Regions from separate parts of the Paenarthrobacter sp. NPDC089714 genome, predicted to be linked through region 3. Evidence: predicted binding sites of a transcription regulator. Region 3 holds the regulator's gene; each other region holds the start of a gene.
The links. The regulator HrcA, encoded in region 3, represses chaperone genes, less so after heat shock. The targets are predictions, from matches to a motif close to TTNGCACTCGNNNNNNNCGAGTGCNAA.
Positions count from the first base shown of each region.

Region 1: a site for HrcA is predicted at 2,731-2,757, ahead of groES (co-chaperone GroES). Genes of this name have one in related genera too.
Region 2: a site for HrcA is predicted at 1,583-1,609, ahead of ACIPY3_RS01805 (FmdB family zinc ribbon protein). Genes of this name have one in related genera too.

Region 1 covers NZ_JBIVGX010000001.1:372,916-377,002, reverse strand. The annotation lists gene ACIPY3_RS01720 (LuxR C-terminal-related transcriptional regulator) at 1-422, opposite strand, end outside; gene groL (chaperonin GroEL) at 591-2,204, opposite strand; gene groES (co-chaperone GroES) at 2,291-2,587, opposite strand; gene ACIPY3_RS01705 (hypothetical protein) at 2,782-3,204, opposite strand; gene ACIPY3_RS01700 (SAM-dependent methyltransferase) at 3,272-4,087, shown strand, end outside.
Region 2 covers NZ_JBIVGX010000001.1:400,953-405,039, forward strand. The annotation lists gene ACIPY3_RS01795 (AAA family ATPase) at 1-412, shown strand, start outside; gene ACIPY3_RS01800 (RcpC/CpaB family pilus assembly protein) at 426-1,178, opposite strand; gene ACIPY3_RS01805 (FmdB family zinc ribbon protein) at 1,246-1,521, opposite strand; gene ACIPY3_RS01810 (5-formyltetrahydrofolate cyclo-ligase) at 1,667-2,266, opposite strand; gene galU (UTP--glucose-1-phosphate uridylyltransferase GalU) at 2,371-3,303, shown strand; gene ACIPY3_RS01820 (GNAT family N-acetyltransferase) at 3,311-3,937, shown strand.
Region 3 covers NZ_JBIVGX010000003.1:186,541-190,627, forward strand. The annotation lists gene hemW (radical SAM family heme chaperone HemW) at 1-308, shown strand, start outside; gene ACIPY3_RS07520 (DUF4870 domain-containing protein) at 321-734, opposite strand; gene ACIPY3_RS07525 (DUF3097 domain-containing protein) at 839-1,705, opposite strand; gene hrcA (heat-inducible transcriptional repressor HrcA) at 1,922-2,929, shown strand; gene dnaJ (molecular chaperone DnaJ) at 2,981-4,087, shown strand, end outside.

The DNA of each region.
Region 1 (4,087 bases), on a different contig from region 3:
AACCCGTAACCCGCTTCGGGATCGCCGCCACGCAGAGTGCCGAGGCCCGTCGGTATGAGCAGGTAGCCCTCGCCGGCAGAAGGATGTCCAAGTCCCTCCACCAGGCGCTTGGCCTTGGCCAGCCACCCGCTTCCCCGCGCGTATTCGCCCATGTCCATCAGGAACATCACCAGCCATGCGGCGCAGCGTGCAGCGCTGTCCGGATCCCCCACGGTCAGATGCTCGTCGTGCGCCCGGCTGAGGTACTCCACCCCGTCACCGTTAAGCCCCAGCAACATGGCAACCGAGGCGAGGAGCTCCATGTCCTGGGGCGGCAGCCCGCCCTCCGAATCGGCGCGGACGAGGCACTCCAAAGCGTCGCTCCAGCGGCGTTCCGTGAAAGCCGAGCGACCCAGGTCCAGGGCAGTGACAGGTGCTGTCATATTTCACTTCTCCGGTGGAAGCGGCACGGTTGGCGTACGCAACCGCCACTTCCAGCGTCAGGTTACCGCCCGCCGTCGTACGCGGACAATAGCCATCCCGAACCCCCCAGAAGGCACAAAGAAACCCCGGCCACGCAGGCATGACCGGGGTTTCCAGGAGCAGGCAGCTTAGTGCTGGTGGCCTGCGTGTGCGTCTTCTTCCTCAGCCGGCTTCTCGGCAACCAAGGTCTCGGTGGTGAGAACCAGGGCAGCGATCGAAGCGGCGTTGCGGAGAGCGGAGCGGGTGACCTTGACGGGGTCGATCACGCCGGCGGCGATCAGGTCCTCGTATTCACCGGACTTGGCATTGAAGCCGTGGTTGGCGTCCAGGTCGGAGACCTTGGAAACCACCACGTATCCGTCGAAGCCGGCGTTCTGGGCGATCCAGCGCAACGGCTGCGTCAGGGCGCGGCGGACGATGCCGACAGCGGCAGCTGCGTCACCCTCGAGAGCCTTGACGGCGGGAGCCTCATCCAGCGCCTTGAGGGCGTGGATCAGGGCGGAACCGCCGCCGGAAACGATGCCTTCTTCAAGGGCGGCACGCGTGGAGGAGACAGCGTCCTCAATGCGGTGCTTCTTTTCCTTGAGCTCAACCTCGGTGGCTGCGCCAACCTTGATCACGCCGATGCCGCCAGCCAGCTTGGCCAGGCGTTCCTGCAGCTTCTCGCGGTCCCAGTCGGAATCCGTGCGGGTGAGCTCAGCGCGGAGCTGTGCAACGCGGTCGGCTACGTCCTGCTCGGTACCGGCACCGTCCACGATGGTGGTGTTGTCCTTGGTGACCGTGATACGGCGTGCCGTACCCAGGACCTCAAGGCCAACGGTGTCCAGGCTCAGGCCGAGATCCGGGGAAACAACCTGTGCACCGGTGAGGGTGGCGATGTCCTGGAGCATGGCCTTGCGGCGGTCGCCGAAGCCCGGGGCCTTGACGGCCACAACGTTGAGCGTGCCGCGGATGCGGTTGACGATCAGCGTGGACAGGGCTTCGCCTTCGATGTCTTCGGCGATGATGAAGAGCGGCTTGGAAGCCTGGAGGGCCTTCTCCAGCAGCGGCAGGAAGTCCTGCAGCGAGGAGATCTTCCCCTGGTTGATCAGGATCAGCGCGTCTTCGAGGACGGCTTCCTGGCGCTCTGCGTCGGTGACGAAGTACGGGGAAAGGTAGCCCTTGTCGAACTGCATGCCCTCGGTGAGGACCAGTTCGGTCTGCGTGGTGGAGGACTCTTCAATGGTGATGACACCATCCTTGCCCACCTTGCCGAAAGCCTCGGCCAGCAGTTCGCCAACCTCGTCGCTCTGTGCGGAGATCGCTGCGACGTTGGCAACCTGCGTGCCTTCGACTTCGCGGGCGTTCTCCAGCAGGCGGGCGGCGATGGCTTCCACGGAAACCTCGATGCCGCGCTTGATCTCGCCCGGAGCGGCGCCGGCTGCGACGTTGCGCAGGCCTTCCTTGACCAGGGCCTGGGCGAGCACAGTTGCCGTGGTGGTGCCGTCACCGGCAACATCGTTGGTCTTGGTGGCGACTTCCTTGGCCAGCTGTGCGCCAAGGTTCTCGTAGGGGTCGTCCAGCTCAACTTCGCGGGCGATGGTCACGCCGTCGTTGGTGATGGTGGGGGCGCCCCACTTCTTGTCCAGCACCACGTTGCGGCCGCGGGGGCCGAGGGTCACCTTGACGGTGTTGGCGAGCTTGTCGATACCGGCCTCAAGCGACCGGCGGGCAGCGTCGTTAAACGCAAGCTGCTTTGCCATGGTTGTGTCCTTTCAGAACGGAAAACCCGCACCACTGGCGGCTGGAGGATATTCCAACGATGCCTGCGGTGCGGGGTTCCAGGAAGTTACTTGACGACGATCGCGAGGACGTCGCGGGCGGACAGAACGAGGTACTCGCTGCCACCGGTCTTGACTTCGGTTCCACCGTACTTGGAGTAGATAACGACGTCGCCAACGGCTACGTCCACCGGTACGCGGTTGCCATTGTCATCGAAGCGGCCGGGGCCGATTGCAACAACTTCGCCTTCCTGCGGCTTCTCCTGTGCGGAGTCCGGAATGACCAGGCCGGAAGCCGTGGTCTGCTCTGCTTCGAGCGGGCGAACAACAATACGATCCTCAAGAGGCTTAATCGAGACCGACACTCGGATCTCTCCTTTTCATGAGCTGATTCATGGACTAAGAACAAGGGTGCCGAGGCGTGCAACCGTCGTCGCGGTGCCGGTAGCTGCCTGGCGTGGTTAGCACCCACCAAGGGAGAGTGCTAACCAAGACTCTATGTAAGGCGTTAGCACTCGGTCAAGGTGAGTGCCAGCATTTCGTCATGGGTGAACCCGGCTTACTGGTCCCTCAGGTCATCGAGGTCGAAGTCCTCGTCGTCGCCGTCCGCCGCTGAGGCCCCGCGGTTGAGGTACAGAACGATGCCGGCTGCAACGGCGACGACGCCGGAAACCACCAAGCCGATGATCCCGCCTGCGCGGACTCCGCTGTACAGCTCCCGGATGTCGCGGGCCTCGTCGGTTGCGTCATTGACACTCTTGCCCGTCACCGAATAGGCGGCGGCATTGAAGGAGTCCAACGCAAAAATCACTATGAGAAGGCCGACGCAGATCACGGCGATCACGACGCCGGCAATCAAGGCCGGGCGGGCATAGGTGGAGAGGGACCGGCCGGCGGAATGCTCTGCGGCTCCTGGATGGACGGGCTGGTTCCCGTCCGGGCTGTCGGCGTCGGAGGGCTGCGGAGCTGCGGTGTCTTCCATGAAATCAACCCTATCGGGCTGATCGGTCCGGTCTCAGCCCCGGACGCGAAACGTTAAGCTGGATGCCATGCCCAATGCTCCCCAGGAACACCTCGCGCCCTTGCTCACCACCGAAGGATGGGAACTGCTTGGCTCGCTGGGACCCTACCGGGAAGCCGACGCGCTGGCCCTGAACGCCTCGCTGCGCAAGGCCGGGCACTCCCCCGAGCTTGTAGCCGCCGTCCTGACGCAGTCGCGCTTGCGGACCAAGGCCGAGGCCAAGTTCGGCGAGTTCGCCCATCAGATGCTGTTTACCCAGGCGGGCTTGGAACAGGCCACCCGCCTCAATGTTGCAGCCCGGCACGCCGAGCGGTTCCTGAAGGCAGGGATCTCCCACGTTGCTGATCTGGGGTGCGGGTTGGGTGCCGATTCCCTGGCGCTGGCGTCCATGGACGTCAACGTGACCGCGGTGGAGATGGACGAGACGACGGCCGCCTGCGCAACCATCAACCTGATGCCGTTCCCGCATGCCACGGTGGTACATTCCGATGCCACGTCTGTGGACCTCTCCGGGGTGGACGGTGTGTGGCTCGATCCGGCCCGACGGACCACCTCAACCTCTGGAACAAAGCGAATTTGGGACCCCGAGGCATTCTCTCCCCCGCTCTCGTTCGTCGGGGGCCTGGCAGCATCCGGCCGTGCGGTGGGGGTCAAAATGGGCCCGGGCATGCCCCACGATTCCGTCCCGGGCGGCTGTGAGGCCCAGTGGGTTTCCGTGGGCGGTGACGTCACCGAAGTGACCCTGTGGTTCAACGCCGTAGCCCGCCCCGGGGTTCGCCGCGCAGCGCTGGTGATCGGCGCCCAGGGCGCTGCCGAAATCACCAGCGGCGAGGATTTCGACGGC
Region 2 (4,087 bases), on a different contig from region 3:
GGAACGTGAAGTTGTGAAAGAAGAGCCAGTGAGCACTGAGGAACCTGCCGTGGAGCCTGCACAGAAGGACGGGCAGCCCGAGGAAATGGGCCAGGAAGCACTGTCGAACGCTTCCGACGGTTCCGAAGACCCGGCCTCCGTCGACCAGGAGTCGGGTAAGGCCAACGAGACCCGTGAGGCGAACGAGTCCCGTGAAGCGAACGAGTCCCGTGAAGCGAACGAGTCCCACGAGGGCTCGGAGTCCGGAAAGAGCGCGGAGGCTGAAGACTCGAAGTCCGCAGCTGTGAAGCCCGCTTCCACGGGAATCCTGCCCAACAAGGCCTCGGAGGACGACCCCCGCCGGTGGGGCGACGAGTCCGGCTACGACCACGATCAGTGGCTGAAGGAGCAGCGGCCGCCTCACTGGGGCTGATCCCGGACGCTGATCAAGAGGTATTGATGAGCACGAAGAAGAGCTTGCCTTGCGTGGATGCGCCGGCAAGCTTTTCTGCTTGCTGAGGGTCTGCCGCTACCACAACCAGGCCGTCGGTATCGCTTGTTCCAAGCCAGGGCCCTGCCTTCCCGCCTTGGCCCGACGTCCAGAGCACGGGGACGGGGCCAGCGAGAGTCTGGTTCTGGCGGGATCCTTCGTAGGAGTCAGCAGGGGTCAGCACCACGTTGACGAGTTGTCCGGGGGAGAGCAACTGAATGGACGAGGGATCGGCCATGCGCAAGGGAACTGCTGCGGATCCTTCGGGCGCCCCTATGAGAAGGCCCGGACCCAGGAGATTCGCTTCGGTAGGAATTTGTCCCTTGGCCAAGGGCGAAGACAACTGGCGTCCGGCCAGCGATGCGGGGTCGCCAATGGCCCCCGAAATTGCCATGTCCTGTGGGACACCCATGCTGATGAAGTCTCCTTGGCTGAGACTTGTCCCCGCGGACAGGTCCCGGGCGGCCACCACAATGCTGATGCGGTGCTCAGTGGCGGGAGTGAGCTGCTGGACGGCGATGCCGGCCGCCACGCACAGCAGAAGGGCTACAAGCAGCCGGCGGTGACGGGCAAGGCGGGAAAGGAACAGCAGCCGGGGGAGGCTGCCAGACGCGGGCACTGACGGACGCCCGGACGTGTAGCGCGTGCGGACTCCGCCATGTGCATGGCGCGTTCGGGCAAAGCGAGGAGAGGACGGTGAGTGTGGCATGACGCCACGCTAACCACCGTCACCGGCCGTCAGGCAGTGGCCCGCAGCCCTATGTGGATAAGTGGGTCTAGCTCGCGGCAGCGGCGGGCGCCGGCGTGGCGGCCGGTGCAGATGCCGGCGCCGGTGCAGCCGAAGGTGCAGCAGAAACGGTGCTACTGCCCTTGGAATCGCGGGAATCCGTGCGGTAGAAGCCGGAGCCCTTGAAGACAACACCGACGCTGTTGAACTTCTTGCGCAGGGCGCCCTGGCATTCCGGGCACTCCGTCAGCGAACTGTCCGAAAACGACTGGACGATGTCAAAGGCATGGTCACAGTCTTTGCAGGCGTATGCGTATGTGGGCACTGAATTCCTCCTCAGGACAAACGTCAGGTCCTGTGCAGCCTCGGGCGAAGGGATCTCCGCCTTAGCAGTCGCAGGGCCTGAGTGCCAATTCTATCATCCGGCTGTTCGACCGCCACCCTGAGTTTCCGGCCGTACGCCACCATAACTACCTGCCGAGCCGCACAATTCCCGATGGCGTGAGGACCTCGGGGACGGGCTGGTCAAAAGGCTCGGCCGGGATGGCACCGGAAGGCAACACATCGTCGTCGTACGTCACCGCGATGGTGCGGGGCTGCCGGCCCGAGGCGCCGAGGCCTTGGAGGAAGCGGTCGTAGTAGCCGCCGCCCTGGCCGATCCGGTTGCCGTCTCCGTCCACAGCCGTGGCAGGCATGAAGATGCCGTTGGCGTGCGCGGCGGCATCCGCGCCGTGCCGCTCGCCCTCCGGTTCGTCAATCGGTGCGTATTCCGAGCGGAGGAAGACCGTCTCCGGGGTCCAGAACACCCAGCTCAGTTGCCTGTCCGGCTCGCACACCGGAAGCAGGATCCGGTGGCCGTCCTGGTGCAGGGACTCGATCAGGGGGAGGGTGGGAGGCTCGAAGGCCACGCCCAAGTACACGGTGAAAGTCCCGGGGGCGCCGCCTGAAACGTCCTTGGCCCACGCCGTTCCGTGGGCCGCGAGGGCGTCGCCGGCGATTGCTATCTGCTCAGGAGTCAGCGTGCGACGGTGCAGCCTGCGGGCGGCACGTATTTCTTCCTTCGATGCCATGATTGTCCGTTCCGTCGGTGCTTTGCCGGTTGGGGCGCCAGTGCCCCAACCAGCCAATTCACCGACAATTTGTGTGTCCCGGCACGGCGGGGGTTTACCTTTTGATGTGTTCCGTCCGTTACATTAGTCCGGTGACTCACCATAACAATGCTGTCCGTAAGGCCGTCATCCCCGCAGCGGGTCTTGGTACCAGGTTCCTCCCCGCCACGAAGGCGATGCCGAAGGAAATGCTGCCCGTGGTTGACAAGCCAGCCATCCAGTATGTGGTCGAAGAAGCCGTGAAAGTTGGACTGCATGACGTCCTGATGATCACCGGCCGCAGCAAGCGTGCGTTGGAGGACCACTTCGACCGTGTTCCTGCGCTTGAAGCCACTTTGGCGGAGAAGGGTGACACGTCCAAGCTCGAAGCCATCCAGTCGGCCACCAACCTTGGTGACATCCACTACGTACGCCAAGGCGACCCGAACGGCCTGGGCCACGCTGTCCTCCGCGCAAAGCAGCACGTAGGACACGAACCTTTTGCCGTCCTGCTCGGCGACGACCTGATCGATCCCAAGGACGATCTTCTGAGCGAAATGATCGCCGTGCAGCAGAAGACCGGCGGATCCGTGGTTGCCCTTATTGAAGTGGAACCGTCCAAGATCAGCGCCTATGGTTGCGCAGACGTCGAGGAGAACGGCGAGGAGGGGTACGTCCGCATCAAGCAGCTGGTGGAGAAGCCTTCCGTTGATGAAGCCCCCTCAAACCTTGCCGTGATTGGTCGCTACGTGCTGCACCCGGCCGTCTTCGACGTCCTCGAGAAGACAGCTCCGGGCCGCGGCGGAGAAATCCAGCTGACCGACGCTCTCGAGGTCCTGGCCCGCGGCGAGGGCGAAGGCTACGGCGTCTACGGCGTGGTCTTCCGTGGCCGCCGCTACGACACCGGAGACAAGCTGAGCTACTTGAAGGCCTGCATCGAGTTGGCCTGCGAACGGGAAGACCTTGGTCCCGAGCTCCGCGAGTGGCTGCCGGACTTCACTGCCACCCTTCCCCAGTAACACCCGGATGTACGGCTCTGCGATCTGGCCGGTGACGCTGGAAAGCGGAGACCTGGTGCTTCGGCCCATCCGTTACCGGGACAAGCGGGAATGGTCCGAGGTCCGCTCGCGTAACAGTGAATGGCTGGCTCCTTGGGAGGCCTCCAACCCCGCACCGGGTGGGAGCCTCCCAAGCTACCGCCAGATGGTGGCCTCCCTGAACCAACAGGCGCGCCAGGCCACCGCCCTGCCGTTCATCATCGCCGAGTGGACACCCGGCTTCCGGGAACCGCGCATCGTGGGGCAATTGACGGTTTCCTCGATCGTCTGGGGTTCGGCCATGATGGCCACCCTGGGGTATTGGGTGGACAAGGACCGCGCTGGACACGGAATCGCTCCCACCGCTGTGGCGATGGCGACGGATCACTGCTTCAGGACGCTCGGCCTGCACCGCATGGAAATCAACATCCGGCCGGAAAACGCACCCAGCCTGCGCGTGGTGGAGAAACTCGGCTTCCGGGACGAGGGCTACCGCGAAAGGTACCTGCACATCAACGGGGAATGGGCAGACCACAGATCTTTCGCGCTGACCTCCGACGAAGTTCCGCACGGACTCCTGGAAAGCTGGCGGGAAGGAAGAACGGGCAGGTCATAGGCCCTTTTGGGGCTTCCCGGGAATCATTTAGGGACTCGCGGGCGACACACCGGCAGGAATGCCACGGCACCTGACGATTTGCTTCTACGGTTTTGAATGTGGACTTCCCTCTCAGCAGCTCAGTGATACTCGTTGTCACTGTCGCGCTCT
Region 3 (4,087 bases):
GTGTCCGGTGGTGGAACGTCAAGCACCCCACTGCCTACGCTTCACGGCTGGCGGCGGCAACGTCGCCTGCTGCGGGCAGGGAAACCCTCGACGCCGGTACGCGGGAAGTGGAGCGCATCATGCTTGAGGCGCGCCTTGGCTCGGGATTGGACGTGGATGCCTTGGACAAAGTGGGCAGGCATGCCATGGCCGGGCTGATTGCCGATGGCCTGGTGGATCCCGCTGCGGCCTTCAAGGGCCGCTTGGTGCTGACCCTCAAGGGCCGTTTGTTGGCGGACGCAGTGGTGCGCAGGATCCTGCCGGACTGACCGCCCGCGGCGCTATTTGATCCAGCGCAGGTTGAAACGGTAGCGGTGGGGTTGGCCGTGGTTGACGCGGATGCCCGCGGAAACCGAGAAGCACGTCAAGGCCACCCAGATGGCTGTCGCGATGACCGCGAAGATGTTGCCCACAACCGGCAGCAGGACCAGGATGTTCGCCAACACGGCCGCGATGGTGGGCGGAAGCGTGAAGTTCAGGGCTTCCTTGGACTCCTGCGCCGTGAACGGTCCACGCTCGCGGAAGATCAAGTAGATGAGCAAGGACGGAAGGCAGCCGAGGATTCCACCGAAGTGCGCCAACGTGGCCCACTGCCGGTCTTCGCTTGCCGTAAGGGGCAGTGCATTCGCAGGTGCGCCATGGTACTGGGGCTGGCCTGCGGCCCTGCCCTGTTCTTCTGGAGCGTTCTCTGCCACGGTGTCTTCCCTTTGCTGTAAAAATGCGGTGTTGCTGTCCCAGAATACTGGGTCCGGACTCCCTGCAGGGACCATCCGCCCCTGAAACGGGCAGGTGTCCCTGCTCAGGGGGCGGTCAGGAAGTCGATGACTTCCTCCACGCGCCCCAGAAGGGACGCCTCCAGGTCCGCATACGTCCGCACAGCCCCGAGCAAGCGCTGCCAGCCGAGCCCGATGTCCTCCGCCGTTTCGTGCGGCCAGCCGAAAGCCCTCAGGATTCCCGTCTTCCAGTCCGTGCCGCGAGGCACGTCAGGCCACTGTTCGATGCCCAGTACCTTGGGGCGGATCGCCTGCCATACATCGACGTACGGGTGTCCCACGATCAACACGTTTCCCGTGGCTCCCGGTACCTGCATGGCCTCGGCCGCAATGCGTGACTCCTTCGAACCGGCCACCAAGTGGTCCACCAGGATTCCGAGCTTGCGTTGCGGACCGGGTCCGAAGGCGGCGATGGCGGACCGGAGGTCGTCCACGCCATGGAGCGGCTCCACGACGATGCCTTCCACCCGGAGGTCGTCACCCCAGACCTTTTCCACGAGTTCGGCGTCGTGCTTGCCTTCCACCCAGATCCGGCTGGCTTTTGCCACTTGTGCGCGTTGGCCCTGGACTTTGACAGAGCCCGACGCCGTCCGGCCGGGCTGGACAGCGCCGGCCTGCACAGCGCCGGCCGGTTGCCTGGCGGCCGGGGGGAGCAGGCGAATGGCCTGGCCCTCCAGGAGGAAGCCGAACCCCAGTTGGAAGGACCGCGTCTTGCCCCGGCGGTCCTCAAGCGACACGATGTGCATTCCGCCGGACTTCTCTACCCGGACGACCTCGCCCACCCACCCGGATTGGACGTCTTCCAGGACCATCCCGCGCTGGACAGGCACGTCCGGAAGCTGCTGTTTGACGGGTGCGGAAAGGTCCTGCGGACCCCATGTGTCGAAAGCCAAGGACTTCATACCTCTTCGCGCTGGGTTTGATGGGCCGGTACCGGGTGGAGCCGGCTCCCCGGACGTCATCCGCGGGCGTTTTCAATGCTAGCAACGGGGTGGCCCATACTAGACTTGTTAGCACTTAGGCATGTTGAGTGCTAAAAGCAAGGGTCAGCCCGGGTCCATCCCATGCCGGGCAGCCCGCATTCGGAGCGTCGACAGGAGGTGTTGCACATGAGTGAGCCGCGCAAGCTGGAAGTGTTGCGTGCCATCGTCGAGGATTACGTGCACTCACGGGAACCTGTCGGCTCCAAGGCACTGGTGGAGAGGCACCATCTGGGCGTTTCCAGTGCCACCATCAGGAATGACATGGCCGTCCTGGAAGAGGAAGGCCTCATTGCCGCTCCGCACACCAGCGCGGGCCGCATTCCCACGGACAAGGGCTACAGGTTGTTCGTGGACCGGATTTCCCAAGTGAAGCCGCTCTCGGCCGCCGAGCGCCGGGCCATCCATTCCTTGCTTGAAGGCCCCGACGATCTTGACGACATCCTGGAGCGGACAGTCAGGCTCCTGTCGCAGTTGACCAACCAGGTAGCGGTGGTGCAATACCCGCACTCCAAGCGGGCCTTGGTCCGGCATGTGGAGTTCGTGCTGCTGGCACCCAAGCAGGTGCTGGTGGTCCTGATCGCGGACACCGGCAGCGTGGGACAAAAAGTCATCGATGCCGGAACCGAGGTCAGCAACGAGTCGTTGCTGGCCCTGCGTGCGAGGTTCCTGGGCAGCATTGCCGGCACTCCTTTGGAGCTGTTGCCGCAGGTGCTGCCCTCCGTCGTGGCCTTGTGCAGGCCGGAAGTCCGTGGGGTGGCGCAGGTCCTGGCCTCCGGACTCCAATCCCTCAGCGATACCAGTCGCGAAGAGCGGATCCTGATGGCGGGAACAGCAAACCTGGCCCGCTCCAACGTGGACTTCCCCTTGAGCATCGGCCCGGTACTTGAGGCCCTCGAGGAACAAGTAGTGATGCTTCGGTTGTTGTCTGACATGGGTGATGATCCACGCGGGGTCACCGTCAGCATCGGCCGGGAGAACCCCTACGACGGGCTGTCCGAGGCCTCGGTGGTCGCCACGGGTTACGGCTCCGGCGCCAAGGTAGGCATCCTGGGGCCCACCCGGATGGACTATCCCACCACCATGGCCGCCGTGCGGGCCGTGGCCCGCTACCTTTCCCGTATTCTCGGCGGCTGACGCCGGCCACCAACGTAAGAACCGCAGCACAACAAGGAAGAGATACTGACTTTGAGCAGCCACTATGACGTTTTGGGAGTCTCCCCGGAAGCCACCGGAGAAGAGATCAAAAAGGCGTACCGCAAGTTGGCGCGAAAACTGCACCCGGACGTGAACCCGGGCGAGGATGTCGCTGAGCAGTTCAAGGCCGTGACGCACGCTTACGAAGTGTTGTCCGACCCGCAGAAACGCCGCGTGTACGACGCCACCGGCAACGAGAACGGAACCGACAACGGTTTCGGTGGCGGCTACTCCGGGCAGGGCTTTGCCTTCCAGGACATCTTCGATACCTTCTTTGGCGGTGGTGGCGGGGGACACGCAGGTCCTGCCTCCCGCGTCCGGCGCGGCCAGGATGCCCTCATCAGCGTCCGCATCGACCTCAAGGACGCGGTCTTCGGCGTCAACAAGAAGCTTGAAGTCGACACCGCGGTTGTCTGCCCCACCTGTGATGGCAGCTGCTGCCGTCCCGGAACGCACCCTGAACGCTGCGACATCTGTGGTGGCAGCGGCCAGGTCCAGCGGGCAGTGCGCTCCATCCTCGGCCAAGTCATGACCACGGCCCCGTGTGGCTCCTGCGAAGGCTTCGGCACCATCATCAAGGACCCCTGCAACGAGTGCAGCGGCCAGGGCCGCATCCGCAGCCGCCGCTCGCTGACCATCAAGGTGCCGGCGGGCGTGGCAACGGGAACGCGCATCCAGCTGTCCGGCCAGGGTGAGGCAGGCCCTGCCGGAGGCCCTGCCGGCGACCTCTACGTTGAGATCCGCGTCAACAGCGATTCCACGTACATCCGCGAAGGCGACGACCTCCACGCAACACTGAGCGTGCCGATGACTGCTGCCGCGCTGGGAACGGAACTGACCCTGGAGACCTTCGATGGCGCCCAGGAAATCGACGTCAAGGCGGGCACGCAGTCGGGTGAAATCATTACCCTCCGCGGTTTGGGGGTCACCCATCTTCGTGGCTACGGCCGCGGAGACCTCAAGGTGCACTTGCACGTCGAGACGCCGGTCAAGCTGGATGCCGCGCAGGAAGACCTGCTGAGGCAGCTTGCGAAGTTGCGCGGTGAGCAGTTCACGGAAGGCAAGCTCGTAGCCAGTGGCGGCATGTTCGCCAAGCTC